DNA from 3 places in the Mesorhizobium bavaricum genome. Region 3 is predicted to be linked to each of the others. Evidence: predicted binding sites of a transcription regulator. Region 3 holds the regulator's gene; each other region holds the start of a gene.

Region 1 (10,055 bases), 3.4 Mb from region 3:
ATCATTGTCTTTGCCTCTCGTTTGTCGCCCTGGTGATTTTTTGTTTTTCACCTTGATCGCGACACTATCGAATACTCATAAAATTCGACTTAAACGCTAGGGCTAACAAGAGCTTACCGCTAAGAGGTTTCGGAAGAGGCTTAACGAACGGTCACCCAAGCAAGGACAATTAACCTAAAGATTTCGCCAACAATTGCGGGGCTGAATCCAGGCCGCCGCCAGGCCGCCAATGTGCTCAAGGGCTTAGTGCCGTACCGGTCGTTTCTGCAGCCAGATGATCACCCGGAATACGATATAGAGCAGCGCCACCGCCGCATGCGAGATGACAATGAGTATGCGGTGGCCGAAAAGTTCGGGAAACCCGGCATACATGACGACCTCGGTCACCGCGCAAATGAACCAGATGACCGGCCCCCAGGAGGCCAGCATCCACAGGCCGGCGGCGGCAAAGGGGAAGAACACGGCGAGCACCACCGCCGCCACCTGCCAGTGCACGGGCATCAGGTCGAAACGCCATAGGGGGCCTGGATAGAACCCGATCAGCTTGATCCAGTAGAGAATGCCGAACAGCAGGCAATAGCCTGATATGACGCGCTGGAACCAGGCGAAGATCACCTCCACGCCCGAGGGCTGCAGCACGACGCGTCTCGAGGTCACCTCGCTCACAGGTCGAGCTCCCGGTCGCCTAGCGAGGCGAAATAGGCGTCGACATCCGCCTCGCTGACCGCATCCAGGCTCTCTGGCCGCCATTGCGGCTTCGAACCCTTGTCTATGATGACGGCGCGGATGCCTTCGTAGAAATCATGGCCGGCGAGCATCCGGTTGAGGATGCGGAACTCCATCTTCATGCAAGCATCCATGGACAAGGTCAGCCCGGCGCTGATCTCGCGCCAGGCGACGCGCAGGCTGGTCGGCGAGCGTGTCCGAATCGTCGCCAGCGCCTTTGCCGCGAACTCGTCGGCGCCTGCCGCCCGTTCCAGGCTGTCGATGACGGCGTTGAGAGACGGTTGTGAAAAATGACGGACGATCGCCTCCAGCGTCGGCCTGTCGGTCTCCCGCCTTGCCTGAACGAAGAAACCGCGCAGCACCGATTCCGGATCGCCGGTCAGCGTCAGCCGGTCAAGGAAGCTGCCCTGGTCCTCGGCCTTGATGGTGTGGGTGGCCAAGCCCGACCACAGCGCGTCGCCATAGCGGATACGATTGCCGGTCAGCGCCAGATACATGCCGAAGGAGCCGCCGAGATCAGGCAGCAAATGGCTGGCGCCGACATCCGGGAAAAAGCCGATACCGACCTCCGGCATGGCGAACTGGGCATTCTCGGTCATCACTCGGTGCGAGCCGTGGAAGGAGATGCCGACGCCGCCGCCCATGACGATGCCGTCGATCAGGGCGACGTAGGGTTTCTTGAAGCCGTTGATGCGGGCATTGAGCCGGTATTCATCGGCGAAGAAATCGACCGGCGGCTTTCCAGCCCTGCCGGTCTCATACACATGAAGGATGTCGCCGCCCGCTGAAAACGCCCTGCCTTCGGCCTTGACGACGACGACATCGACACCTTGGTCGGCCTCCCAGGCGGAAAGAGCCGCGTCGAGCGCCCTGATCATGCGGTGCGTCAAGGCATTGAGCGCCTGCGGCCGTGTCAACGTGACGACGCCGGCCCGGCCCAGATGTTCAAAGCGGATCTCGTCGCCTCCGCCAAAATCCATCGTGAAAGAATCCCTCCCCCGCGCCGCCGGGACTGAAGTGCTAAAGCGTGGCGCATGGGTGCGTCAATGCCAAGCGCTGCCGTCGTGCGCCTGTTTGGATCTCGGAGAGGCAAGGCACCATCCTTTGCACCCCGGCCAAATGGGTGCAACGTGTCTGCCTGTGAGGCTCAGGACGAACGCATGATCCTTGTGACCGGAGCGTCGGGATTTGTCGGAGGCAAGGTGCTTGCGGCGCTGTCGCGCCAGGGCTTGCCGGCGGTCGGCATGGTCAGGAACGCCAGCACGCGTGCGGCGAGCGTGCCTGCCGACATGCCGTTGCGGGTCGCGGACTACGATGATCCGAAAAGTTTGTTGCGGGCATTCGAAGGTGTCTCGACGCTGCTGCTCGTCTCGAGCGACGGCGACGGCCGGGATGTCCTTCGTCACCACGCCAATGCCATGGAGGCGGCCGTTTCCCGAAACGTACCGTCAATCGTCTTCACCAGCATCATCGATATCGATGCGGACTCGCCGTTCTATTTCACGCCCATCTACAGGGACGCGGAGCGCAGGCTGCGTGAAAGCGGGTGCGCCTGGACGATCCTGAGATGCGGCCTGTATTCGGATCTGGTTCTGGATAGCTGGATCAAGCCGGCCCTTTCGTCCGGGGTCGTTTCGCTCCCCACGGGCGCTGGGCGGATTGCGCCTGTATCAAGAAAAGATGTTGCGTTGGCAGCGGCTGCCGTGGTCGCGTCAGCCATGAAGCACGCTGGAAAAACCTATGAACTGACGGGACCCCGGCCGCTGTCGTTTCACGACCTCGCCGGGGCCGCCGGTTTGGCCTTTGGCCGCCCGCTTGAGTTCATTGCCTGTTCGCCCGCCGACTATCTTCAGCGCGCTTGGGCAGCGATGGAGGACCCATGGCCGCATGCCTTTTCGACCTTGTGCCGTTCGATAGAAGAAGGCCGCTACCAAAGGGTGACGGACGCGCAACAGCATTTGACCGGCGACCCTCCAACCGACTTCAGGAAATTCGTTGAGGAGGCCGCCGCGTCCGGATCCGCGGGCCAAAGTCAAAACTGAGCGGCGGAGCGCGGTCTTGGCCACCAGCGACACCCGGTGCTAGAGATTGGCCGACAAACCCTCGAACCGGACGGTGAGCCATGCCGCAGTTTTTGGGCCTTGCCCTTGTTCTGGGTGGCCTGCTGGCCCTCTACGCCGCCAATGGTCCGGCCAGGGCGGCTGATATCGACGACCTCTACCAATCACAGACCATCGTCACCGGCCAGGGCGAGCCGAACCGCCAGGCCGGCTTCAAGATCTGCCTCGATGCGGTTCTGGTCAGGGTTTCCGGTGATCAGCGCCTGACGGCAAAACCAGAGATGACGGGGCTGCGCGACAAGGCCAGCAGCTTTGTCACCAGCTTCCGCTACCGCGACCGCATGGAAGGCATATCGGTGCATGACGAACAAGGCACCCACGACCGGCCGCACGACCTTTATTGCCAATACACGCCGGCGACGATCGATCCGGTCCTGGCTTCGCTCGGCAGCAAGCCATGGCTGACCGAGCGGCCACGACTGGCGGTTTTCTTGGCAACCGAGCAAGGCATCCGGCATTTCGCGCTCGATGCCGATGACGAGCGCGGCGAATTGATGCGCGAATCGTTCGGCAATGCCGCCTTGCCGCTGGCCATGCAGTTAGCCTTCCCCACGACAGCGCTGCTGTCGCAGGCCGGATTGGATGACAAGACGCTGCGCGACACCGACATGGCGAAGCTGGATACGGTTGCGACAAAGGCCGGCGCCGATCAGGCGCTTTTCGGCAGCATCGTCTGGAGCGACAAGGAATTTGGCTGGATCGCCGACTGGCGGCTGGCGATGGGCGGCAGGGCCTACACCTGGCAGGTGCGTGGTGTCTCTTTCGACGAGGCCTTCCGTGTCGCGATTAGGGGCGCGGCGCAGATTCTGTCAGGCAATGGGCAACCCTAGGACGGCCTGGCACAAACGTGTCGCATTGGTCAGCAGCAAGGGCTCGTGGTAAAAAGCCGCCGAACGAGAGTTTTGGCGATGAACAAATTCACTCCGACAAAGCCAGCCGGCGCGCGCAGCGTCGACGACATCACCGGCAGCCGCCGCTTGCGCCGCATGCGTAAGGCCGACTGGTCGCGCCGTCTCGTGCAGGAGAACCGGCTCACGGTCGACGATTTGATCTGGCCGATCTTCGTCGTCGACGGCAAGAATGTCCGCGAGCCGATCGCCGCCATGCCGGGCGTTTTCCGCCTTTCTATCGATCTCGCCGTCAAGGAGGCCGAGCGCGCGGCAAAGCTCGGCATTCCGGCACTCGCCACCTTCCCCAATGTCGACATCGCGCTGCGCGACCAGACCGGCTCGCACATCCTCGACCCCGACAATGTCATCAACCGCGCCACCCGGGCGATCAAGGACGCTGTGCCGGAGATCGGCATCATCACCGATGCCGCGCTCGACCCGTTCACCAGTCACGGTCATGACGGCATCCTGCGCGACGGCATCATCGTCAATGACGAGACGGTGGAACAGGTAACCGCCGCGGCCGTCATCCAGGCGGCGGCCGGCGCCGACATCATCGCGCCGTCCGACATGATGGACGGCCGCATCGGCGCCATCCGCGACGCGCTCGACGCCAACGGCTTCCAGGGCGTGGCAATCATGTCCTACGCGACCAAATTCGCCTCGGCCTTCTACGGCCCTTATCGCGAGGCGGTCGGCACCGCCGGGCTACTCAAGGGCGACAAGAAGACCTATTACATCGACCACGCCAATTCGGACGAAGCGGTGCGCGAGGCCGAACAGGATATCGCCGAAGGCGCCGACATGCTGATGGTCAAGCCCGGCCTGCCCTATCTCGACATCATCCGGCGGCTGAAGGACGAATTCCAGATGCCGACCTTCGCCTACCAGGTGTCGGGCGAATATTCGATGATCAAGGCGGCCGCCGCCAATGGCTGGATCGATGGCGAAAAGGCGATGCTGGAATCGCTGCTCGCTTTCAAGCGCGCCGGCTGCGACGGCATCCTCACCTATTTCGCGCCTGAAGTGGCGACGATGCTGAAGGGATAGTTTTCTCTTCCCACCGATGGCCGGTCGCAGCGGGCAATGCCGGCGACCTCCTCGATCTCCATGAACAATTGCCGGCTTCCGGACGGGAGCCCGAGCGAAGGTCGTTGGACCAATCGGCTGCGGTTTGCTGCATCCACAAAAACCGCTTGCAAATCGCAATCACTTTGCTACTGCTTGCACAACTGGTTATGGAGGAGACTTTATGTCCAAACTTCGCGTCAACGCATTCACCCTGTCGCTCGACGGCTACGGCGCCGGTCCCGACCAAGACCTGCAAAATCCGCTCGGTGTCGGCGGGGAAGCCCTGCACAAATGGGCCTGGAGCACCCGCACCTTCCGCAAGATGTTCGGCGAGGAAGGCGGTGCGACCGGCACTGACGAGGACTTTGCGGCGCGCAGCTTCGAGAATGTCGGCGCCTGGATCCTCGGCCGCAATATGTTCGGGCCGATCCGCGGCGAATGGCGCGACGACAGTTGGAAAGGCTGGTGGGGCGACAACCCGCCCTACCATGTGCCGGTTTTCGTGCTGACCCATCATAAGCGCGAACCGATCGTCATGGAGGGCGGCACGACCTTCCACTTCGTCACCGACGGCATCCATTCGGCGCTTGAGCAAGCGAAGGCGGCGGCTGATGGCAAGGACGTGCGGGTCGGCGGTGGCGTCACCACCATCCAGCAATATCTCCAGGAGAAGCTGATCGACGAGATGCATCTGGCGATCTCGCCGGTGCTGCTTGGTGCCGGTGAGAACCTTTTTGCCGGACTGGACATGCCCAGGCTCGGTTATCTCTGCAGCGAGCAGGTCGCCACGCCGCTCGCCACCCACGTGATCATCAAGCGTGCCTAGGTTTCGCTCTCCCTCATGTGGGGACGGTGAGACGCTCAGTACTTTTCCGGCACGTAGAGCTCGCGCGGCAGCGTCTGGCGCTCGTATTCAGGATTGAAGACGCGCTCGGGCAGCGTGATCTCCTCGTGCGGCACCTCTTCATACGGCATCTGCTTGAGCAGATGGTCGATGCAGTTCAGCCGCGCCCGCTTCTTGTCGTTGCCCTCGACGATGAACCAGGGCGCCTCCGGAATGTTGGTGCGGGCAAAGGTCTCTTCCTTGGCCTTGGTGTACTGCTCCCAGCGCACGCGCGACTGCAGGTCCATCGGCGAGAGTTTCCACTGCTTCATCGGATCGTGGATGCGCATCAGGAAGCGCATCTGCTGCTCCTCGTCGGTGATCGAGAACCAGTATTTGACCACGGTGATGCCCGAGCGGACCAGCATGCGCTCGAACTCCGGCACGTCGCGGAAGAATTCCTCGACCTGATCGGGCTGGGCAAAACCCATCACCCGTTCAACGCCGGAGCGGTTGTACCAGGAGCGGTCGAACAGCACGATCTCGCCGCCGGCTGGCAGATGCGGCACATAGCGCTGGAAATACCATTGCGACTTCTCGCGCTCGGTCGGCGCCGGCAGGGCGACGACACGGCAGATGCGTGGATTGAGCCGCTGAGTGATGCGCTTGATGACACCGCCCTTGCCGGCAGAGTCGCGGCCCTCGAAGACCACCACCAGCTTCTTCTTGTGATAGGCGACCCAGGACTGCAGCTTGATCAATTCGGATTGCAAGGTGATCAGGTCGCGAAAATATTGCATCCGATCGATCGAAGGCGGATGCGAGTTCTTGTAGATCTTCGCGATCTCCATCGACAGCGCCGGCTCCGACATTTCGAGCTCATAGTCTTCATCGAGCGTGTCGGCGAGTTCGGCTTCAAGCCAGTCCCTGGCGGGAGAATTCTGTTTTAGCTCGGTCATTTCAGCTGCTCCGCTTGCAAGCCGTGTCGATCCACGTCCGGCGCCCAACCCCTGGCCTGCGTCCCGGAGTGGCAACACCTGAGCCGACTTCAATATAGACCGGCAATGACGGTTTTATTGCAGACTGAGCACGATGGCCGCCGCAGCAAATCCCGCGAGGCATGATCGATCCGTCGCCGTGGCATGTCGACGAGCGGTCTAAATTGTCCTACAAATATCTTTCCCCAAAGCCCCTTTCCCCAATGCAATCGCGAGGACTGACATGGAATACCGCACCCTCGGCCGTTCCGGCTTGAAAGTTTCGACACTGACCATGGGCACGATGACCTTCGGCGGCGCCGGCGCGTTTTCGGCTGTCGGCAAGACCGATCTCGACGAGGCGCGCCGGATGATCGATCTCTGCATCGATGCCGGCATCAACGTCATCGACACCGCCAACGTCTATTCGAACGGCATTTCGGAAGAGATCATCGGCGAAGCACTCGGCGGCAAGCGCAAGGGCGACGTGCTGATCGCCTCCAAGGCGCGGATGCGGATCGGCAACGGTCCGAACGACGAAGGCCTGTCGCGCTATCACCTGATCCGCGAATGCGAGAAGAGCCTGAAGCGGTTGAAGACCGACGTCATCGACATCTACTTCCTGCACGAATGGGACGGCACGACACCGCTCGAGGAAACCATCGCCGCGCTCGACACGCTGGTTGCCCAGGGCAAGATCCGCTATGTCGGCTGCTCGAATTATTCCGGCTGGCAAGTGATGAAGGCGCTCGGCATCAGCGACAGCCATCACCAGCCGCGCTTCGTCACCCAGCAGATCCACTACACGCTGGAAGCGCGCGAGGCGGAATATGAATTGCTGCCGATTTCGGTCGACCAGGGGCTCGGCGTGCTGGTCTGGAGCCCGCTTGCCGGCGGATTGCTGTCCGGCAAATACCGCCGCGACAGCCCCACCGCCCGGCAGCTCGCCGGCTGGTCCGAACCGCCGATCCGCGACGAGGACCGGCTCTGGCGGATCGTCGACGTCCTTGTGGAGATCGGCTCGCAGCGCGGCGTGTCGGCAGCGCAGGTGGCACTGGCCTGGCTGCTCGGCCGGCCGGCGGTCAGTTCGCTGGTGATCGGCGGCAGGAGCGAAACGCAGTTCCGGGACAACATCGCGGCGGCAAGCCTCGTGCTCACCGGCGAGGAGCGTGAACGCCTCGACGCGGTCAGCCGGCCGCCGGTGCTCTACCCCTACTGGCACCAGCAGCTGACGGCAAAGGACCGCTTCGGCGCCGCCGATCTGGTTCTCGACCGCAGCGGCGTGTGACCCCAGATTTCGACGAGGAACCCGGCGGACGACGCCGGCCCGGCACTTAACCCGTGATGTAGCGCCAGACCTCGGGATCAGGCTCGATCTGGCCGCTGAGCACGAAGTATTTGTAGAGCACGAGCAGGGAGATCGCCTGCTCGTGCTTCTCGTCGGTGAATGTCCGGCAATAGGCATTCGCCGCGGCAATGATGCGTTCGGCCACTGCCGGGTGTTGTTCGAAATAGCGCACCTTTTCGGCAACGTCGGCAAAATCCGGGTCGAGCGGTACATAGTGGATGTTGGCCTCGAGTTGCTTCTCCGCGAACCATGTTTCGTATGTCGGCGTGGGCATCAGGCAGAGCGAATTCGAGTTCATGATCCATTTGAGGTTGGTCGCCACGTCATTGCCTTCGAGCGAGACGATGTAGCGATAACGCTGCTGCTGGCCGATGCTGAGAAATGGCTTGCGGTACTCGGCCGGCGCGTACGACTTGTGTGAGCCGGCGTCGCAGAACGGCAGATCGCGTACGGCATCCAGAAATCTTGTCCGTATCGGATTGTTGAGATCGCCGCGCCAGACCACGGCAGGGAGCTTGTCGGCGAACGCGGTTGCGTCGGCAGGCATGTGGAAGTGCCGGAACTTGTTGAATTTCAGAATGATCGCATTGCTGTTGTCGGCATGGATCGGCCGATCCTTGACGAGCGACGGCACCTTCGGCACATCGACAACATCGCCGAATTCCAAGTCTATGAGCAATTTGGGGTCAAAATACCGGGCAATCTCTTTGAGGTCGTAATAGTACGTGCTCGGTGCAAACGGCAGATTGTCGATACGCACCGCAGCCGGGCTGGGCGAAAATGGGTCCTGCAGCTTGTTGTAGTAATTTAGCCGCTGGCGAACCGATCCGTCCGGAAGCCGGGCTTTTTCGAGGCGACTCGCCAGCCGCCGTCGGAAGAGTGCTTGCGGCGCGATATCGCGCATGACGTTTCGCGTATAATAGAAAACCCTTGCCGTCGTTCGCTGTATGGTGGCCATAATTCACTTGATCAAAACAAACCTCGATCAAAACAAACGGTGGCTGTTGTTGTTCCCTCGGGCCTATCGTGCCACGCATCTGCGGACACCCGACGCGGCGCGTGAACACTGATCTGGATGGGGAACCGGCGGACGATGCCCGCCGGCCGCTAGCCCATGATATAACGCCAGACCTCGGCGTCGGGTTTGATCTGGCCGCTGAGCACGAAGTATTTGTAGAGCACGAGCAGGGAGATTGCCTGCTCGGCCTGCTCGTTGGTAAATGTCCGGCAATAGGCATTCGCAGCAGAAATGATGCGTTCGGCCTGCGCCGGATGGCGCTCGAAGTATGCCACGCGCTCCGAAAGGTTGGAGAAATCCGCTTCGAGTGGCACATAGTGGACGTTAGCCTCGAGCTGGTTTTCCGCGAACCATGTCTCGTATGTCGGTGGCGGCATCAGGCAGAGCGAGTTCGAATTCATGACCCATTTGAGGTTGGTCGCCACGTCGATGCCTTCGAGCGAGACGATATAGCGATAGCGCTGATGCTGGCCGATGCTCAGATAGGGTTTGCTATACGCGACCGGCGCATTCGGCTTGTGTGAGCCGGCGTCGCAGAACGGCAAGTCGCGCACTGCGTCCAGAAACCTCGTCCGTATCGGGTTGTTGAGATCACCGCGCCAGACCACGGACGGGAGCTTGTCGGCGAATGCGGTTGCGTCGGCAGGCATGTGGAAATGACGAAACTTGTCGAGCTTCATGATGACCGCATTGCTGTCTTGCGCACGGATAGGCCGATCCTTGACGATCGACGGCACCTTCGGCACCTCGACGATGTCGCCGAATTCCACATCGACGAGCAATGACGGATCGAAGTAGCGGGCAAATTCCTTCAGGTCGTAATAGTACATTGTCGGGTCAAAAGGCAGCTTGCCGATGCGCACGGCATTCGCGCTGGGCACAAAGGCATCGTGCAGCTTGTTGTAGTAATTCAGCCTATGGCGAACCGAGCTGTCCGTGAGCCTGGCCTTTTTGAGCCTGTTCGCCAGTTGCCGGCGAAACAATTCCTGTGGGACGGCGTCGCGCGCGAAATTTCGCACATAATAGAAAACCTTAGCAGTCGTTCGCGCAATTGTGGCCATCGATCACTTGATCAAACAATG
Region 2 (10,055 bases), 920 kb from region 3:
TGGTCGAGGCCGGCCTGTTCTACTTCGTCGGGCGGCTGGTCGATATTCTCGACCAGCTTCCCAGTGAGCGCAGCTGGCACGCGCTGTGGACCGCCGCCGGTCCTGAACTGGTGTTCATGATCGCGGTGGTGCTGGTCATCCGCACCGTCGTCGTCGGCCTGTCGGCGCTGGTCGACGAACAGACGATCACGCCCGGCTTCTACAATCTGGTGCGTTGGCAGGCGCACCGCCACGTGTCGCGCCAGTCCTACGCCTTCTTCCAGAATGATTTCGCCGGTCGCATCGCCACCAAGGTCTGGCAGGCGGGGCAAGCCACCGGCGACCTGATGGAAAGCTTCATCGAGGTCGTCTGGTTCATGATCGTCTATACGGTGACGACGCTGGCGCTGGTCGCCGGGCTGGATCTCAGGCTGGCGGGGCTGGTGGTGATCTGGATCTCCGCCTTCGGCTGGCTGGCCAAGCTCTATGTGCCGGCAATCCGCAAGCATGCCGAGGAAACCGCTGAGGCCGGCTCGATGATCAACGGCCGCATCGTCGATTCCTATTCCAACGTGCAGACGCTGAAACTGTTCTCGGCCGACGGCGACGACCGCTACATCAAGAACGGTTTCGACATCTATCTCGACGCGCTGCGCCCGTTCACCCGCCGGCTGACCGGCGTGCGCATGGCGCTGACAACGCTGTCGGGCATCATGATCACGACGATCGGCTGCTTTGCCGTCTATCTCTGGCTCGAAGGCTCGATCACCGTGGGCGCGGTCGCCTTCACGCTGTCGCTGGTGCTTCGGCTCAACATGCTGCTCGGCCGGCTGATGATGCAGCTCAACGGCATATTGCGGAATCTCGGCGTGCTGGAAAACTCCAAGGCGCTGATCTCGCAGCCGCTCGGCCTCACCGATGCGCCCGACGCCAAAGAGCTCGTGGTTACCGGTGGCCGCATCGAGGTGAAAAATGTCGAATTCCATTACGGCAAGGGGTTCGGCGTGCTCAACGGCATCGACCTCGTCGTGCGGCCGGGCGAGAAGGTCGGGCTGGTCGGACCATCCGGCGCCGGCAAGACCACGCTCGCCAATTTGATCCTGCGGCTCTACGATCTGGAAAGCGGGTCGATCACCATCGATGGTCAGGACGTTTCCGATGTGACGCAGAATTCGCTGCGCGCCAATATCGGCGTCGTCAGTCAGGACACGGCACTGTTCCACCGTTCGCTGCGCGACAACATCAAGCTCGGCATGCCTGACGCGACCGACGCCGAAGTCATCGCGGCGGCCAGGAAGGCCGAAGCGCACGAGTTCATCCAGACCTTGCGCGACAACAGGGACCGTACCGGCTACGAGGCCTTTGTCGGCGAGCGCGGCGTCAAACTGTCGGGCGGCCAGCGCCAGCGCGTGGCGATCGCCCGCGTCTTCCTTAAGGACGCGCCGATCCTGATCCTCGACGAGGCAACGTCGGCGCTGGATTCCGACATCGAGGCGGCGATCCAGGAGAATTTGACGCGGCTGATGGAGAACAAGACGGTCATCGCCATCGCCCACCGGCTGTCGACCATCGCGGCACTCGACCGGCTCGTGGTGCTCGACGGCGGACGTATCGTCGAGCAAGGCACGCATGACGAACTGGTGGCGCTCGACGGGCTCTATGCGCGGCTGTGGAAGCGGCAGTCCGGCGGCTTCCTCTACCATGAGGACAGCGTGCTCGAAGAGACGCGGCCGGCGGAGTGAGGATATGGCTGGATCGGCGGAGGGCAGCTACGTGCTCAAGCGGCTCCGGCCAACCACGCCGGCGTTCGACGCGCTGAAGGAAGAAAGCCGGCTGGAAGGCTACTGGATGCTGGTGCGCCTGGCAGATGGCTGGGCAGCCGGCCGCAACAAGTTCCTGAAGCGGGGCGAGGCGCTGTACGGGGCATGGCATGGCCGGGAACTCGCCGGCGTGTGCGGGCTGAACATCGATCCTTATTTCGAGGGCGGGGACCAGGGCCGGGTCCGGCACCTGTTCGTCAGTGCGCGTCACCGCCGAACCGGCCTTGGCCGTATGCTGGTCGAGACCGTCATCGACAGGGCCCGTTCCTATTTCGCCGTGCTGAACACCCGCGCACCGCAAGAAGCCTTCGTTTTCTATGAGCGGCTTGGCTTTCTGCCGGTGGCGGGCGAAGAATTCGTCACACACCGCATGATTTTTGGGAAAGGGGGCTGAAATGTCGCTGCGTCCGCCATCTCATCTCGCCGGCGCCTCTGCCGCCGAAGCCGCCTTTGATGCGCTCGGCCATGAGATCCTCGCCGAGAAGGCGGCCGCACTCGGCCGCGCCGGCCAGCGGGTCGAGGAAACGCTGGCCAGGCTGCGCGACAATGGCGACGAGCAGCTGCGCCCCAGGCTTCTCAAGGATGCCGCCGAAGCGGTGCACGGCTATTTCATCCAGCGCGAACTGTGCGGCTTGCGCAAGCACGACGCCGTCATCCGCGAATACAACATCCCGAAGGCGGTACTGGTCAGGCTTGGCGCGAAATAGCTCTATCTGTCTGTTTGTTCGACCATGATCTCCAGCGAAAACCGGTTTCCACTTTTCGGGATCATGGTCACTCAAGCCATTCGGTGATGAAACTGCCGTTCTCGTGAATGTCGGTCGTTTCCAGCGGACCTGGGCCGAGATTGGTGAATTTGTGCGGCATGTTGGGCGGAACGATCACGATCTGGCCTGCGGATGCCTCGATCTCCTTGTCGCCGACCGTGAACAGGCCGGTGCCCTGGCGGATGATGAAGATCTCTGCGTAGGGATGCGCGTGCAGCCGCGGACCGCCGCCGACATCAGGCAGATAGTTGAAGATCAGGCAGGAGTTCGAACCGTAGGCGCCGCATTGCAGCTCGCCCTTCCAGCGGTCGGAGCGAACAGCCCAAGTGTCGCGGTCTATGACGTGTGCCATGGCGGCGAGGATAGACCAGGCCCGTGTCGGGTGTCGAGGTGGCGGCGAAGCCCGGAATTGCGGTTGTTTCCCTGTTGTTTAGCGATCTTCGGCGGCCATTCGGCATCGCGGTGCCAGGCGGCGGATTTTGTCCCCGCGACAATCTGCCCTTGTGCCTTCACCCGTCTGGACAAAAACGGGCTTCACGCATAAACCGAAGTCCAAATGCCGGAGGAATTCGCAAGCCTGTTCGCCATGCGCAGTCGGGTTGGCGCAATTGAGCGGGGAACAAGGCTCAGCCACCGGCGCGGAAGAGGCGAAAGGATCAGGCACCCGTGAGCGCAACCGACATCCAGGATCCCAACCGTCGTGATTTTCTCTACGTCGCCACCGGCATGGCCGCAGTGGTCGGCGCGGGTGCCTTCGCTTGGCCGTTCATCGACCAGATGCGCCCCGACGCCTCGACGCTGGCGTTGGCCTCCGTCGAGGTCGACGTCGCCTCGCTGACGCCGGGCATGTCGCTGATCGTCAAATGGCGTGGTAAGCCTGTCGTGGTGCGCAACCGCACAGAGCAGGAGATGAAGGACGGCGAGGCGGTCAAGCTGGCAGACCTCAAGGATCCGATCGCGCGCAACGCGAACCTTCCAGCCGATGCGCCGGCGACCGACGCCAACCGCACCACGCCCGGCAAGGAAGCCTGGATGGTCATGGTTCAGGTCTGCACCCATCTGGGCTGCATTCCGCTCGGCCAGGAAGGCGATTTCGGCGGCTGGTTCTGCCCGTGCCACGGCTCGGTTTACGATACGGCCGGCCGCATCCGCAAAGGCCCGGCGCCCGAGAACATGGCGGTGCCGGTATTCAAATTCATTTCCGATACCAAGATCCTTATCGGTTGAGGCAGGGGATATTTCGATGAGCGAGGGACACTCGACCTATACGCCCAAGACCGGTATCGAACGCTGGTTCGACGCCCGTATGCCGCTGCCGCGGATGGTCTATGACAGCTTCATCGCCTATCCGGTGCCACGCAACCTGAACTATGCGTGGACCTTCGGCGGCATCCTGGCGATCATGCTGGTGGCGCAGATCCTGACCGGCATCGTGCTTGCCATGCACTACACGGCTGACACCAATCTCGCCTTCGGCTCGGTCGAAAAGATCATGCGCGACGTGAATTCGGGCTGGCTGCTGCGCTACATGCATTCGAACGGCGCGTCGTTCTTCTTCATCGCCGTCTACATCCACATCTTCCGTGGCCTCTATTACGGCTCCTACAAGGCGCCGCGCGAGCTGCTGTGGATCCTCGGCTGCATCATCTACCTGCTGATGATGGCGACCGGCTTCATGGGCTACGTGCTGCCTTGGGGCCAGATGTCGTTTTGGGGCGCCACCGTCATCACCGGCTTCTTCAGCGCCATCCCGCTGGTCGGCGAATGGATCCAGCAGCTGCTGCTCGGTGGCTTTGCCGTCGACAATCCGACGCTGAACCGCTTCTTTGCGCTGCACTACCTGCTGCCGTTCATGATCGCCGGTGTCGTCGTCCTGCACGTCTGGGCACTGCATGTCGTCGGCCAGTCGAACCCGACCGGCATCGAGGTCAAGTCGAAGACCGACACCGTCGCCTTCACCCCTTACGCGACCATCAAGGACGCGTTCGGCATGATCGTGTTCCTGTTCTTCTTCGCCTATTTCGTTTTCTACCTGCCGAACTATCTCGGCCATCCCGACAACTACACGGTCGCCAACCCGCTGAAGACGCCGGCCCATATCGTGCCGGAATGGTACTTCCTGCCGTTCTACGCGATCCTGCGCGCCATCACCTTCAATGTCGGGCCGATCAACTCCAAGCTCGGCGGCGTGCTGTGCATGTTCGGCGCCATCGTCATGCTTTTCCTGGTGCCATGGCTCGACACTTCCAAGGTGCGTTCGGCGGTCTACAGGCCCTGGTACAAGCTGTTCTTCTGGTTGTTCGTGGCTGATGCCATCCTGCTTGGCTGGCTGGGCTCGCAGCCTGCCGAAGGCAGCTATGTGTTTATGGCGCAGATGGCGACGTTGTTCTACTTCGCCTTCTTCCTGGTTGCGCTGCCGGTGCTCGGCCTGATCGAGACGCCGCGAAGGCTGCCGAACTCGATCACCGAGGCTGTGCTCGAGAAGAACAAGGGCGGCAGCGGGCATCCGGCGGGTGCAGCGGCCGCACCAGAGACCAAGGGCTGAGCGGTAGAGAATCTAAGGGGATTTGGCATGAAGAAGATTCTCACCTCGCTGGCGCTGATCGGCCTTGTGGCCGCCGGCACTGGGGCCGCAGCCACTTGGGCGATCGCCGCCGAAGAGGCACACAACGCGGCCGCGCCGACGCATTTCCCGATCGACGAGCCGAAGGAGATGAACTGGAGCTTTACCGGCCCGTTCGGCACCTATGACAAGGCGCAACTGCAGCGCGGCCTGAAGGTCTACAAGGAAGTCTGCTCGGCCTGCCATTCGATGAATCTGGTGGCATTCCGCACGCTTTCGGACCTCGGCTATTCGGACGCCCAGATCAAGACGCTGGCGGCCGAGTACACGATCCATGACGGCCCCAACGATGCCGGCGACATGTTCGACCGCCCCGGCAAGCCGTCCGACCATTTCCCGGCGCCCTTCGCCAACGAGGAAGCCGCCGCTGCCTCCAATGGCGGCGCCGCTCCGCCCGACATGTCGCTGCTGGCCAAGGCACGCGGCGTCGAGCGCGGCTTTCCGCAATTCGTCTTTGACATCTTCACCCAGTATGCCGCGGGCGGGCCCGACTACATCCACTCGCTGCTGACCGGCTACGACGAGACGCCGCCTGCCGGCATGGTGATACCGGAAGGCACCCACTACAACCCGTACTTCATGTCCGGCGTGTCGCTGAAAATGCCCAAGCCGCTCTCCGACGGCCAGGTGACCTATGACGACGGCGCGCCGCAGACCGTTGACCAGTATTCCCGTGACGTGTCGGCCTTCCTGATGTGGGCGGCCGAGCCGCACATGGAAGACCGCAAGAAGACCGGGTTCCGCGTGCTGGTGTTTCTGCTCCTGTTCGGCGCGCTGGTCTATCTCACCAAGCGCAAGGTGTGGGAAGGCGTGGCGCACTAAGCCGCACACAGCCATGTGATCGCAAGGGGCGCCGAAAGGCGCCCTTTTGCATTTGTGGAGAGCGGTGGTGTCACATGGCCGTCACTTGCGTCTGGCGATCCTGTGCCGCTCTCATCAAAGGATCGCACCCATGAAAAGATACGCATCGCTCGCGGCAGGCCTGCTGCTGCTCATCGTCGGCTCGGCCGCGCAAGCGGAAGACGCCCAGCCCTTCGTCACCAGCAAGGATATCGACCTGACGATGATCCTGCCGCCGCCGCCGGCAAACGATTCGGCGCAGACCAAGGCCGAACTCGGCGAGGTGCTGACGCTGCAGGTGACGCGCACGCCCGAGATGGTGGCCAGCGCCGTTGCCGATGCCGAGGAGAATGTCTGGCGCTTCGCCAACGTCATGGGGCCGAGATTCAACAAGGAGACACTGCCGAAATTCAGCGCTTTCTTCGATCGCGTGGTGGCCACAGAAGGCGCTGTCGTTGATCCGGCCAAGGATGTCTGGAAGCGTCCGCGTCCGCACCAGCTCAGCGACCTCGTCAAGCCCGCGGTCAAGCTGTCGAGCTCCGGTTCGTGGCCTTCGGGCCACGCGACCGTCGGCACGATGATGGGCATCATCCTGTCCGACATGGTTCCGGAAAAGCGCGCCGCGATCATGGCGCGTGCGGCTGAATACGCCCACAATCGTGAGGTCGGCGGCATCCATTACGCCTCCGATATCGAGATGGGCAAGATTTCGGGCAACGTCATTGCCGCGGTCCTGCTCAACCGGGATGACTTCAAAGCCGAATACGAGGTGGCCAAGGCCGAGCTTCGTTCCGATCTCGGCATGTGATCTTCGCCGGCAGTCGATTTTCGATGAAAGGGGCGCTTCGGGCGCCCCTTTTTGTGCTCGCGGCCAGGGCTCGGGCGGCAGCTTGGCAATTAGGCCGTTGGCACGATGACTTCCGGTTGATATTCGACGCAGGAAACGATGGCGACGGCTCGCCTCACCATGGCATTTGGAATCGATGATGCGGCTCAGCGACTGTCACAATTTTTCCGACTTCCGCCGCATGGCGCAGCAACGGCTGCCGGGGCCGATCTTCAACTACATCGACGGCGCGGCGGACGACGAGGTCACCTATCGCCGCAACACCGAAAGCTTCGAGACCTGCGACCTGGTTCCCAACGTCCTGCGCGGGGTCAGCGAGATCGACATGTCGGTGACGGTGATGGGCCAGAAGCTGGCGATGCCGGTCTACTGCTCGCCGACCGCCTTGCAACGGCTGTTCCATCATCAGGGTGAGCGGGCGGTCGCCAAGGCCGCCGCCAAATACGGGACGATGTTTGGCGTGTCCTCTCTTGGCACCATCAGCCTCGAGGAGGTGCGCAGGATCAGCAGCGGCCCGCAGGTCTATCAGTTCTACTTCCACCGGGATCGCGGCCTCAACCGGGCGATGATGCAGCGGGCAAAGGAGGTTGGCGTCGAAGTGATGATGCTGACCGTCGACAGCATCACCGGCGGCAACCGTGAGCGCGACAAACGCACCGGCTTTGCCATTCCCTTCAAGCTCAACCTGGCCGGGATGACGCAGTTCGCGCTCAAGCCGGGCTGGGCGCTAAACTATTTCACGCATGAGGGCTTCAAGCTGCCGCAGCTCGACGAGCATGTCGATATGGGGGGCGGCACCATGTCGATCAGCCGCTATTTCACCGAGATGCTCGATCCGTCGATAACGTGGGATGATGTCGCCGAGATGGTCAGGCTATGGTCGGGCCCGTTCTGCCTCAAGGGCATCATGTCGGTGGAGGATGCCAGGCGCGCCGTCGAGATCGGCTGCAGCGGCATCGTGCTGTCGAACCACGGCGGCCGCCAACTGGATGGCTCGCGAGCGGCTTTCGACCAGCTTGCCGAGATCGTCGATGCGGTCGGCGACCGGATCGACGTCATCATGGATGGCGGTGTGCAGCGCGGCACGCATGTGCTGAAGGCGCTGTCGCTCGGCGCCAAGGCGGTCGGCGTCGGCCGCTACTATTTGTTTCCGCTGGCGGCGGCCGGCCAGCCAGGCGTCGAACGGGCGCTCGAACAGATGCGGGTCGAGATCGAACGCGGAATGAAGCTGATGGGCTGCAGTTCGATCGAACAATTGTCGCGCAAGAACCTCCGTTTCAGGTAATCTCGAACCATGAAATCCTCCCTCGAAGACACACTGCTTGCCGCGATCCGCACCATCCCGGACTATCCCAAGCCCGGCATCCTGTTTCGCGACATCACCACGCTGCTCGGCAATGCTCGCGCCTTCCGCCGCGCCATCGACGAGCTGGTGCATCCCTATGCCGGCCAGAAGATCGACAAGATCGCCGGCATCGAAGCGCGTGGCTTCATCCTAGGCGGCGCCGTCGCCCATCAGCTCTCGGCCGGCTTCGTGCCGATCCGCAAGAAGGGCAAGCTGCCTTTCGAGACGGTGCGCGTCGCCTACAGCCTGGAATACGGGCTGGACGAGATGGAGATGCACAAGGACGGCGTCTCACCCGGCGAGAAGGTGATCCTGGTCGACGATCTGATCGCCACCGGCGGCACCGCGGAAGCGGCGGTCAAGCTGCTGCGCCAGATCGGCGCCGACATCCTTGCCGCCTGCTTCGTCATCGACCTGCCGGACCTTGGCGGCCGCGCCAAGCTCGAAGCGCTCGGTGTGCCGGTGAGGACGCTGATCGGGTTTGAAGGCCACTGAGTGGCGCTTCTTACCTTCTCCCCTGGGCTTAGAACGCCCTGAGCTATGCGAAGGGCAGATGACCGATTTCAACCGCCCGGCCGGGTTCCCCGCTGCTTCGCAGCGTCCCGGCGTTCGTCGGCCCTTCATCGTGCCACTGGCACGATGAATTCGCTTACGCGAACCGGCTACTCCACCTTCACCAATACGGCGCTTTCGAACTCCAGCACTTTGTCGCCGGCCGAATCGAAGGCCTCGGAACGCAGCGCCAGCAGCCGCCAGCCGGGGCGCGATGCGATCGGGCGGTGGGAAAGCGCCGTGCGCGTGAAGGTGATGGTTTGCCCGGCATAGACCGGCTTCAGCCACTTCAGGTTCTTGAAGCCGGGCGAGGGGCCGAATTCCGGCACCGGGCCGGGGCCGCTCCACGCCGCGACCTCGGCGTCCATGCGGTTTTCCAGATTGAGTTTCATCCAGGTCGCGGCGGTGTGCCAGCCGGACGCGCAGAGCCCGCCGAGCACGCTTTTCTTCGCGGCCTCCTCGTCTATATGGAAGATCTGCGGGTCGTATTTGCGGGCGAACGCCTTGATCGCTTCGGGCTCGAATGTATGCGAGCCCAGGGTAACGGTGGTGCCGATGCGGAAGAATTCGTCGAGGGTCATGAACGGCTCCCGGCGGCATCACGCAGCAGGAACATGACGGAGTTCTCGAGCTCGAAGACGCTTTCGCCACGCTGGTTGAGGAGTTCACTGCGCATCGTCACGAAGCCGAGTTGCGGCTTCGATTTCGACAGGCGCTTGGCAACGACCACCAGGCTGCCGGTGAGCATGTCGCCGGCCAGGACCGGCTTCTTCCATTTGACCTGATCGACGCCGGGCGCGCCCTGGCAAGTGGAGTCCAGCAGGAAGGCATCGCACAGCATGCGCATGAACATGGCGCAGGTGTGCCAGCCCGACGCCGCCAGCCCGCCAAGGATACTGGCCTTCCCGGCCTCTTCATCAAGATGCATTGGTTGCGGGTCGAACTCCCCGGCGAATTCGATGATCTCGGCGGCGCTGACCAGCTTGCTGCCGAGATCGAGCGATGTGCCCTCGACGAAATCCTCATAGGCCCAGGTTTTTGCGGTCATGTCTGGTATCCGGTTCATAGACCCACGATTTCGGATCGGGGTTTCCGGATGCAGGCAGGGCGCCGTTTGGTCAAGAGATTTCTATGGCGCCACGTCGTGGCTGCACGGCCTTTGGCGGACCAGTCAGAGCCAGCCGCGGCGGCGGAAATACCAGAAGGGCAGGATCGCCGACAGCACCATCATGGCAATGGCGAAGGGGTAGCCCAGTTCCCATTTCAGCTCGGGGATGACGTC
Region 3 (10,055 bases):
CCTACAAGGACGGCAAGGAAACCGCCAAGGCGCTCGACTACGTCTCGATCCCCGACAGCGTCGTCGACCTGATCAAGGCCTCGTGGAAGGCCGACATCCAGACCGACGGCAAGCCCATCTACGTCGGCGAATAATATCCCCTTGAGGGAGCGCCGCGCCGCGGCGCTCCTTTTCCCTCCACTCAAAGAGCCGAGCTTCACATGAGCGCTGTCCAGGAAGCCTTGCCAGCCATTCGAGGTTCGCGCGACGCGACTGTCAGGCGGTTCGCGCTGACCGACGCGATCTTCCACGGCATGACCCGGGGCGCCGCCATACTGGTGCTGGTCCTGCTCGGCGGCGTTGCGATCTCGCTGTTTGCCGGCTCCTGGCAGGCCCTGTCGACGTTTGGCTTCTCGTTCCTGACCAGCGAGAGCTGGAATCCAGTGACGGAGAAATTCGGCGCACTGGCGCCGATCTATGGCACCATCATCACATCCGCCATCGCCATCCTGATTGCCGTGCCGCTCGGCATCGGCATCGCCATCTTTCTCACCGAACTTTGCCCGCGCCCGCTGCGGCGCCCGATCGGCATGGCGGTGGAGCTGCTCGCCGGCATCCCCTCGATCATCTACGGCATCTGGGGCCTGTTCGTGCTGGCGCCCTTCCTGCAGACGACCGTGCAGCCATTCATCATCGGTACGTTCCACGGCATTCCCGGTCTTAACAGCCTGTTTGCCGGTCCGCCCTATGGCATTGGCCTGCTGACGTCGTCGCTGATCCTTGCCATCATGGTGCTGCCTTTCATCACCTCGATCACCAAGGACGTCTTCGACACGGTGCCGCCGGTGCTGAAAGAGTCCGCCTACGGCATTGGCTGCACGACCTGGGAAGTGACCCGCCGCGTGGTCATTCCCTATACAAGGATCGGCATCATGGGCGGCGTCATGCTCGGCCTCGGCCGCGCGCTCGGCGAAACCATGGCGGTGACCTTCGTCATCGGCAACGCGCACCGCATCAGTTCCTCGTTGTTCGCGCCGGCGACGACGATTTCCGCCACCATCGCCAACGAATTCACCGAAGCCGTCGGCGACCTCTACACCTCCTCTCTGGTGGCGCTCGGCCTGATCCTGTTCGTCATCACCTTCCTGATCCTCGCCATCGCACGCTACATGCTGATGCGCATTGACGCCCGCACGGGAGCCTGACCGATGTCGACAGCCACATCGCTTCACCAGAGCCGCAAGCGGAAGAATGCCGTGATGATGACGCTCTGCGTCGCCGCCGCGGGCATCGGACTTGCCTGGCTGGCGCTGATCCTCGGCGCACTGGTCTACAAGGGTACTGCCGGCCTGTCCTTCGACGTGTTCACGCAGATGACGCCGCCGCCCGGTGACGCCGGCGGCCTGCTCAACGCCATCTATGGCAGCGTGGTGATGACCATCATCGCCGTCATCGTCGGCACGCCGATCGGCGTGCTGGCCGGTACCTACATGGCCGAATACGGCCGCTTCTCGAAGCTCACCACCGTGGTGCGCTTCATCAACGACATCCTGTTGTCGGCGCCATCAATCATCATCGGCCTGTTCGTCTACGAACTGATGGTCCGGCCGATGGGGCATTTCTCGGCGATCGCCGGCGCCGTCGCGCTTGCCATCCTGGTCATCCCGGTCGTCGTGCGCACCACCGAGGACATGCTCAACCTCGTGCCGAACGCGCTGCGCGAAGCCGGCACTGCGATCGGTGCGCCGCGCTGGGTGGTTATCAAGTCGGTCGCCTACCGCGCTGCCCTGTCCGGCATCGTCACCGGCATATTGCTGTCGATCGCCCGTATCTCGGGCGAGACGGCGCCGTTGCTCTTCACGGCGCTCAACAACCAGTTCTGGTCGAGCAATCTCAACGCGCCAATGGCCAGCCTGCCTGTGACCATCTTCCAGTTCGCTCTCAGCCCTTACGAGGAATGGCAGCAACTGGCCTGGACCGGCGCACTCATCATCACATTGACGGTTCTCGCGCTCAGCATCTTTGCGCGCAGCCTGACAGGACGCAGAGAGGACAAATGAGCCAGATGTTGTCTCCAGACATGACGATCGCCGCCGAGGCAACCGCCAGCAAGGCCAAGATCGAGGTCAAGAACCTCAACTTCTACTACGGCCAGAGCAAGGCGCTGAAGGACATCACGCTGTCGTTGCCCGAGCGCAGCGTCACCGCCTTCATCGGTCCTTCGGGCTGCGGGAAGTCGACGCTGCTGCGCGTCTTCAACCGCATCTACGAACTCTATCCCAAGCAGACCGCCGAGGGTCAGGTGCTGCTCGACGGCCAGAACGTTCTGGACCGCTCGCAGGACCTCAACCTTTTGCGGACCAAGATCGGCATGGTGTTTCAGAAGCCGACGCCGTTCCCGATGTCGATCTATGAAAACATCGCCTTCGGCGTCAGGCTCTATGAGAAGCTCAGCAAGTCGGAGATGGACGGCCGCGTCGAGCAGGCGCTGAAGCGTGCGGCTCTGTGGACCGAGGTCAAGGACAAGCTCAACGCCAGCGGCCTCAGCCTCTCCGGTGGCCAGCAGCAGCGGCTCTGCATCGCCCGAACCGTGGCGGTGAAGCCGGAAGTCATCTTGCTCGACGAGCCGGCCTCGGCGCTTGACCCGCTGTCGACCGCCAAGATCGAAGAACTGATCGACGAGTTGCAAGCCGACTACACGATCGTCATCGTCACCCACAACATGCAGCAGGCGGCGCGCGTGTCGAAGCAGACTGCCTTCATGTATCTGGGCGAACTGGTCGAGTTCGACCGCACCGAGAAGATCTTCACGTCGCCCCGCGAGAAGCGCACGCAGGACTACATCACCGGCCGCTTCGGCTGAGCTCAGGCATACGAGGGACAGGATCATGGGCGAACACACAGTCGCTTCTTTCGACGAGGATCTCGGACAGATCAGCAGGCTCATCAGTGACATGGGCGATCTCGCCGGCTCGATGGTCGGTGGTGCCACCAAGGCGCTGCTGAATTCCGACAACGCGCTGGCACAGCGCGTTGTTTCAGACGACGCGATCATGGACGCGCGCCAGCGCGAGCTCGATGACCGCGCCATCACGCTGATCGCCAAGCGGCAGCCGATGGCCGACGATCTGCGCCATGTCGTCGGTTCGATCCGCATGGCCGGCGATCTCGAACGCATTGGCGACCTTGCCAAGAACATCGCCAAGCGCGTCGGCACCGTCGGCCTCAGCGTCACGCCGCGCGACCTGTCGCATTCCATTGACGGAATGGCGCAGCTGGTGCTGATCCAGGTGCAGGGTGTCATCGAGGAATATGCGGCGCGCGACGCCGCGGCCCTGGCGAAACTGCGCGCAGACGACGAGCGCATCGACGTCAAATACACCTCCGTGTTCCGCGAACTCCTGACCTACATGATGGAAGACCCGCGCAACATCACCGCCTGCACGCATCTTCTGTTCTGCGCCAAGAACCTCGAGCGGATCGGCGATCACGTCACCAACATCGCGGAGAATGCGTATTATGTTCTGACCGGTACGCAGTTGCCCGCCAATCGTCCGAAGCAGGACGAGACGACAATGTCCGCGCCGGCGGCATGATGACAGGGGTGACCAGTCGATGATCGCGCCACGCATCATGGTGGTGGAGGACGAAGAGCCGCTGGGCGTGCTGCTCCGCTACAATCTGGAGTCCGAGGGTTACCAGGTCGAGGTGGTGACGCGCGGCGACGAGGCCGAAATCCGGCTGCAGGAGAACGTCCCCGACCTTCTGGTGCTCGACTGGATGGTGCCGGCGGTTTCCGGCATCGAACTCTGCCGCCGGCTAAGAATGCGTCCCGAGACCGAGCGGCTGCCGATCATCATGCTGACCGCGCGCGGCGAGGAAAGCGATCGTGTGCGCGGCCTCTCGACCGGCGCCGACGATTATCTGGTCAAGCCGTTCTCGACCCCCGAATTCATGGCCAGGGTCAAGGCGCTGCTGCGCCGCGCCAAGCCGGAAGTGCTGTCCAGCGTGCTCAAGGTCGGCGACATCGTGCTCGATCGTGAATCGCACCGGGTCTATCGCAAGAAGAGCGAGATCCGGCTCGGACCAACCGAGTTCCGCCTGCTCGAGTTCATGATGCGTCATCCCGGTCGGGTGTTTTCGCGCAGCCAGCTGCTAGACAATGTCTGGGGCGAGACGATCTACATCGACGAGCGCACGGTGGACGTGCATGTCGGCCGGCTGCGCAAGGCGGTCAACAATGGCCGCATGCCCGACGTCATCCGTACCATTCGTGGGGCGGGATACGCGATCAGGGAAGATTGACTCCCGTCTGATTCACGCGACGTTCTTGCCGACGATGCCGGATCTTGTGTGAGTGCCAAGCGCGAAAATTTCCTGGTCGACGAAGGTCAGTGCGCGCATGGCGCAGCCTTCGCGGATCAGTGGCAGTTCGTTCGGCTCGGTGTCGAAGGAAATCGATTTCGAGTGCTGGCCGCCTGCGGTCTGGGCAATCGCCTCGCGCAATGCCGGCTCGATCAGGTCGAAGGCCGCGGCGCTGACACCGACCATGGCGACCGGCGCCGGATCGATCAGCGCGAAGAGGCTGCCGAGACCGTAGCCGAGCGCTTCGCCGGCCTTGCGATAGGCCTCGCGCTCGGGTCCATCGCTTTCGCGGGCCGCGGTCGCCAGGGCGCGCATATCGGCGTCGCTGACATCGGCGACTGGTTCTGCGTCCTCACTCATCTGCCTTGCGTTGCGCCAGATGGCGTAGTTGCCGGCATAGGCCTCGACGCAGCCGCGCCGGCCGCAGCGGCACAGCGCGCCGTTCGGCCGATGGATCATGTGGCCGAACTCGCCGCCCGATGAATGGGTACCGGTGAACAGTTCGCCCTTCAGCACCAGGCCCATGCCGATGCCGTGCGACAAAAGGATGGCGATGAAGTCGTCGCGGTAGCGATCAGGGTCGCGCCAGCGCAGCGCCACCGCCATCATGTTGCAGTCGTTCTCCATGGTGGCGGGAATGCCGAACTCGTCCTCGAGTATGTCGGCGAAGGCGATATCGGTGTGCGGCGTGATCGGCGACCACAACATGGCGCGGGCACGCGTGTCGGTGATGCCCTGGATCGCCAGCGCGATGCGGGCGACATTGCGGACGTCGAGATCGGGATCTTCGAGGCGGCGCCGCACGATGGCGACGCATTCGCCGACCAGCGCGTCGCGCGACATGGTCAGCGTGTCGAGCCGGCGCTGTTCCTCGGCGATCACTTGGCCGGCATAGTCGATGACGGCGACGGAGAGGAAGTTCAGCGACAGCACCACGGTCATCACTGCCGCTGCTTCCGGATTGAGGCTGAGGCCGACCTGCGGCCGGCCGCGTTTGAGCGAGCCGGCCTCGCTCGGCTTGCTCTCGGCCAAGATGCCTTCGCCGATCAGGTCGGAGGAGATCGCCGATATGGTCGAGTGGCTGAGGCCTGTGGTCGCGGCGATCTCGGTGCGTGACGGCTGTCCGGCGCGACGCACGGCCGCAATCACCATCGCCCGGTTGCGACGGCGCAGATCGTCGTGGCGGATTCCGACCGACATGTTTTTTCACATCCTCCCGGTCGCTGCAGCCTTTCGTGCCCCCCGAAGGCTGTCAGCGGAGCCTGAAGCGCGAAGCACCTCAGGCCTTGTTTCCGCGCATGTCGCCCAAAACCGCTGCGCACTTTTGGGCGACATGCGCCGATCAAATTCTGGCAGAAGCCTGCCATCCTGTCATTATTTATTCCGGGGCTCGAAAAAAATTCAGAGAGACATCAAAATCCATCAGAATCGATGTTGACAGCGTTCGGCTGTTGGATCAGTATTTTTTCGAGGCTCGAAAAAATAGAGCTTCTGTGCCGGCCTACGGGTCAGTTTGGTCGCGCCATACGCGGCGCAGGGAGGATAATATGAAAAGATTCACAGCCGCCATCCTGGCGGGTGTCGCCATGTCGCTGACGCTCGTGTCGGTCGCGCAGGCGAAGGACAAGGTCATCGGCGTGTCGTGGTCCAACTTCCAGGAAGAGCGCTGGAAGACCGACGAGGCCGCCATGAAGACGGCGATCGAGGCCGCCGGCGACAAGTACATCTCCGCAGACGCACAGTCCAATCCCGGCAAGCAGCTCACCGATGTCGAGAGCCTAATCTCGCAGGGCGCCAATTCGCTGATCATCCTGGCGCAGGATGCCTCGGCCATCGGCCCGGCGGTGCAGAAGGCGCTGGACGAAGGCATTCCGGTCGTCGGCTATGACCGGCTGATCGAGAACAAGGACGTCTTCTATCTGACCTTCGACAACAAGGAAGTCGGCCGCATGCAGGCCCGCGAAGTGTTCAAGGCCAAGCCGGAAGGCAACTACGTCTTCATCAAGGGCTCGGGTGCCGACCCGAATGCCGACTTCCTGTTCTCGGGCTCGATGGAAGTGCTCAAGGAGGCCATCGACAGCGGCAAGATCAAGAATGTCGGTGAGGCCTATACGGACGGCTGGCTGCCTGCCAACGCCCAGAAGAACATGGAGCAGTTCCTAACCGCCAACGACAACAAGGTCGACGCGGTGGTCGCGGCCAATGACGGCACCGCCGGCGGCGTCGTCGCGGCGCTGACGGCGCAAGGCCTGGCCGGCACCGTGCCGGTCTCGGGCCAGGACGGCGACCACGCCGCGCTGAACCGCATCGCGCTCGGCACGCAGACCGTGTCGGTGTGGAAGGACGCGCGCGAACTCGGCAAGAATGCCGCCGAGATCGCCTCGCAGCTGGCCGACGGCAAGAAGACGGGCGACATCGCCGGCGCCAAGGACTTCACGACGCCGGGCGGCAACACCGTCAAGTCGCTGTTCCTGACCCCGGTTGCCATCACCAAGGACAATCTCAACGTCGTCATCGACGCTGGCTGGATCAAGAAGGACGAAGTCTGCGCGGGTGTTGCCGCCGGCACCGTCGCGGCCTGCAACTAATAGCGGCCGAACCTGCTCGATATCAACGCCGCGGCCCAAAGGCCGCGGCGTTTTCTCAAAAGTTTTGTGTTTCCGCATCAGGCGGATAGCTTCTAGGCTGGGTTCCGGCATCCGCGTCAGACGGCAAGCCGGTGGGAGGAAATCATGACCGACACGACGTCCAACCCGCAGGTCGACACCGCGCGCGCGTCGGAACTCGGCGTGGTCGCCCGGTTCCTGAAAGCGACCGAGATCGACACCCGCATGCTCGGCATGGTCGGCGCGCTGCTGATCATCTGGATCGGACTGCACGTCATTTCCAGCCTGCGCCTTGGTGTCAATCCGCTCGATTTCGACAGCCGCACCTTCCTCACGCCGCGCAATCTGTGGAACCTGTCGGTGCAGACATCCGCGGTGGCCATCATGGCCTGCGGCATGGTGCTGGTCATCGTCATGCGCAACATCGACCTGTCCGTCGGTTCCGCCGAGGGCCTGATCGGCATGGTGATGGGCTTTGCGCAAGTGCATTTCCTGGTGCGGTTCGTCGGGCTCGAACTCGGCAATCCATGGATCTGGGTTCTGGCATTGGTCATCGGCCTGGCGCTCGGCCTGCTGATCGGCGCCTTCCAGGGTTTTGTCATCGCCTATCTCGAAGTGCCCGCCTTCATCGTCACGCTGGGCGGCCTGCTGGTCTGGCGCGGTGCCGCCTGGTGGGTCACCAGCGGCCAGACGGTGGCGCCGCTTGACGCCACTTTCCAGCTGATGGGCGGCGGACCGGCGGGATCGATCGGTGCGACCTGGAGCTGGGTTGTCGGTATCGTCGCTTGCCTTGCCGTGGTGTTTGCGCTGTTCAACGGCCGCGTGCAGCGCAAGCGTTTTCGGTTCCCGCTGCGGCCGATCTGGGCCGAGACGCTGCTCGGCGCCGTCACTTGCGCCGTCATCATGGGTGCGGTGTGGCTCGCCAATTCCTATCCATGGCCGATCGGCATCGTGAACAGATACGCGGCGGCCAACAACATCACCGTTCCCGAAGGCGGCCTGTTCATCGCCCATGGCATCGCCATACCGGTGCTGATGGCGGTCGCGGTCGGGCTGGTCATGACCTTCATCACCAACCGCACCCGCTTTGGCCGCTATGTCTTTGCCATCGGCGGCAATCCGGAGGCTGCCAATCTCGCCGGCATCAACACGCGCTGGATCACCATGAAGGTGTTCATGATCATGGGCGTGCTGGCGACGATCGCCGCCGCGATCTCCTCGGCCCGGCAGAATTCGTCCACCAACGTGCTTGGAACGCTCGATGAACTGCTGGTCATCGCGGCCGCCGTCATTGGCGGCACGTCGCTCGCCGGCGGTTCGGGAACGATCATCGGCGCCATGCTCGGCGCACTTCTGATGCAGTCGCTGCAGTCCGGCATGGTGCTGCTCGGAGTCGACTCACCCCTGCAGAGCATCGTCGTCGGCGCCGTGCTGGTCATCGCCGTCTGGCTCGACACTGTCTATCGCAAGCGCGTCTAGGAGGCATGGCCATGACTGACAAGACTGATCCCGCCGCCACCGCGCTGATCGACATGAGGAACATATCGATCGCCTTTGGCGGCATCCGCGCCGTTGACGACGCCTCGATCGATCTTTTCCCCGGTGAGGTCGTGGCGCTGCTCGGCCACAACGGTGCCGGCAAGTCGACTTTGATCAAGATCCTGTCCGGCGCCTACAAGCGCGACTCAGGCCAGATCTTCGTCAATGGCGAGGAGGCATCGATCTCCAACCCGCGCGACGCCAAGAAATACGGCATCGAGACGATCTACCAGACGCTGGCGTTGGCCGACAATGTCGATGCCGCCGCCAACCTGTTCCTCGGCCGTGAACTGATGACCGCCTGGGGCACGCTCGACGACGTTGCGATGGAGGCCGAGGCGCGCAAGGTGATGGGTCGGCTCAATCCCCGCTTCCAGCGCTTCAAGGAGCCGGTGATCAAGCTGTCGGGCGGACAGCGGCAATCGGTGGCGATCGCGCGCGCGATCCTGTTCAACGCCCGCATCCTGATCATGGACGAGCCGACGGCGGCACTTGGTCCGCAGGAAACAGCGCAGGTCGGCGAGCTGGTCAAGCAGCTCAAGTCCGACGGCATCGGCATCTTCCTGATCAGTCACGACATCCACGACGTGTTCGAGCTTGCCGATCGGGTCTGCGTCATGAAGAACGGCCAGGTCGTCGGCACCGCGCACACCACCGATGTGACCCAGGACGAGGTGCTCGGCATGATCATTCTGGGCAAATGCCCACCCGGCGCCATTCCGGGGCCAGGCGCGCTGAAAATCGCCGCCTAGAGCCTGTTCGAGTATGATCATTTCCGAAACTTGGGACTACTCTTCGGGATCATGCTCCGGCCTGCCGGCAGGCAGTATCGCCCTGGCCGGACGAGCATGCCGGTCGCAGGTTGCCGGTCATGTGATATGCCAGCTGTCATGATGGCTTGGCCTTGCCATTGTGTTGGCACGGCGACTTGCCCATAAAGGTCCGACATTGCCCATGGACCGCATCATACGTTGAAGAAGCTTTTTCCAATCGTCGCGTTCATCGCCGTTGCGCTGATCAGCATGACGATGGCGGGGTTTGCCTATTTCGCGACCCAGGAGGCCGCACGCATCAAGTTCGAAGCAACGGCCGACGATGCGCTCAACCGGATCGAGAGCCGCATCGACCTGCATCTGTCGCTGCTGCGGTCGACCCGGGCGCTGTTCGATGCCCGCAACGGCGATATCTCCCAGAACGAGTTCAAGGCGTTCTTCAACGCACTCGATGTCGACAACAATTTCGCCGGCTTGCGCGGTATCGGCTTTCTCAGGCTGGCCAAGGCCGGCGACGAGGCTGCGGTCGAACGCGATATGCTGCACGACTGGGGTGTCAGCCACCCAATCTATCCTGATACCACGCAGCCCTGGCGTACCCCCATCGTGCTGTTCGAGCCGCTGGACCCGTCCAACCAGACCAGCATCGGCTACGACATGTTCAGCGAACCTGTGCGGCGCGCGGCCATCGAAAAGGCAATGTCGGACGACCAGCAGCACGCCAGCGGGCTGGTGCAACTGGGCCAGAATACGGGTGCTGCGCAGACCTTCACCGGCTTCTTCGTCTTCGTGC

Evidence for each region. The regulator PhoB, encoded in region 3, activates phosphate uptake and scavenging genes when phosphate is short. The targets are predictions, from matches to a motif close to TGTCATNNANCTGTCAT.
Region 1: the regulator PhoB is predicted to act here: its motif matches at 6,695-6,711, upstream of ppk2 (polyphosphate kinase 2).
Region 2: the regulator PhoB is predicted to act here: its motif matches at 6,080-6,096, upstream of AC1RZR_RS12885 (acid phosphatase).

What each region holds. Positions count from the first base shown of each region.
Region 1 covers NZ_CM165566.1:5,125,780-5,135,834, forward strand. The annotation lists gene ldtR (transcriptional regulator LdtR) at 1-5, opposite strand, end outside; gene AC1RZR_RS25180 (DUF6163 family protein) at 244-666, opposite strand; gene AC1RZR_RS25185 (enoyl-CoA hydratase/isomerase family protein) at 663-1,706, opposite strand; gene AC1RZR_RS25190 (NAD(P)H-binding protein) at 1,887-2,768, shown strand; gene AC1RZR_RS25195 (DUF8605 domain-containing protein) at 2,849-3,676, shown strand; gene hemB (porphobilinogen synthase) at 3,755-4,786, shown strand; gene AC1RZR_RS25205 (dihydrofolate reductase family protein) at 4,989-5,633, shown strand; gene ppk2 (polyphosphate kinase 2) at 5,669-6,589, opposite strand; gene AC1RZR_RS25215 (aldo/keto reductase) at 6,852-7,895, shown strand; gene AC1RZR_RS25220 (glycosyl transferase family 90) at 7,942-8,913, opposite strand; gene AC1RZR_RS25225 (glycosyl transferase family 90) at 9,063-10,034, opposite strand.
Region 2 covers NZ_CM165566.1:2,658,145-2,668,199, forward strand. The annotation lists gene AC1RZR_RS12850 (ABC transporter ATP-binding protein) at 1-1,721, shown strand, start outside; gene AC1RZR_RS12855 (GNAT family N-acetyltransferase) at 1,726-2,193, shown strand; gene AC1RZR_RS12860 (DUF6665 family protein) at 2,195-2,506, shown strand; gene AC1RZR_RS12865 (cupin domain-containing protein) at 2,574-2,918, opposite strand; gene petA (ubiquinol-cytochrome c reductase iron-sulfur subunit) at 3,233-3,793, shown strand; gene AC1RZR_RS12875 (cytochrome b) at 3,810-5,111, shown strand; gene AC1RZR_RS12880 (cytochrome c1) at 5,139-6,011, shown strand; gene AC1RZR_RS12885 (acid phosphatase) at 6,142-6,837, shown strand; gene AC1RZR_RS12890 (alpha-hydroxy acid oxidase) at 7,016-8,161, shown strand; gene AC1RZR_RS12895 (adenine phosphoribosyltransferase) at 8,171-8,716, shown strand; gene AC1RZR_RS12900 (MaoC family dehydratase) at 8,884-9,354, opposite strand; gene AC1RZR_RS12905 (MaoC family dehydratase) at 9,351-9,821, opposite strand; gene corA (magnesium/cobalt transporter CorA) at 9,945-10,055, opposite strand, start outside.
Region 3 covers NZ_CM165566.1:1,737,367-1,747,421, forward strand. The annotation lists gene pstS (phosphate ABC transporter substrate-binding protein PstS) at 1-134, shown strand, start outside; gene pstC (phosphate ABC transporter permease subunit PstC) at 201-1,184, shown strand; gene pstA (phosphate ABC transporter permease PstA) at 1,188-2,039, shown strand; gene pstB (phosphate ABC transporter ATP-binding protein PstB) at 2,036-2,842, shown strand; gene phoU (phosphate signaling complex protein PhoU) at 2,868-3,575, shown strand; gene phoB (phosphate regulon transcriptional regulator PhoB) at 3,595-4,284, shown strand; gene AC1RZR_RS08540 (ROK family protein) at 4,297-5,544, opposite strand; gene xylF (D-xylose ABC transporter substrate-binding protein) at 5,892-6,932, shown strand; gene AC1RZR_RS08550 (sugar ABC transporter permease) at 7,077-8,429, shown strand; gene AC1RZR_RS08555 (ATP-binding cassette domain-containing protein) at 8,441-9,241, shown strand; gene AC1RZR_RS08560 (CHASE domain-containing protein) at 9,461-10,055, shown strand, end outside.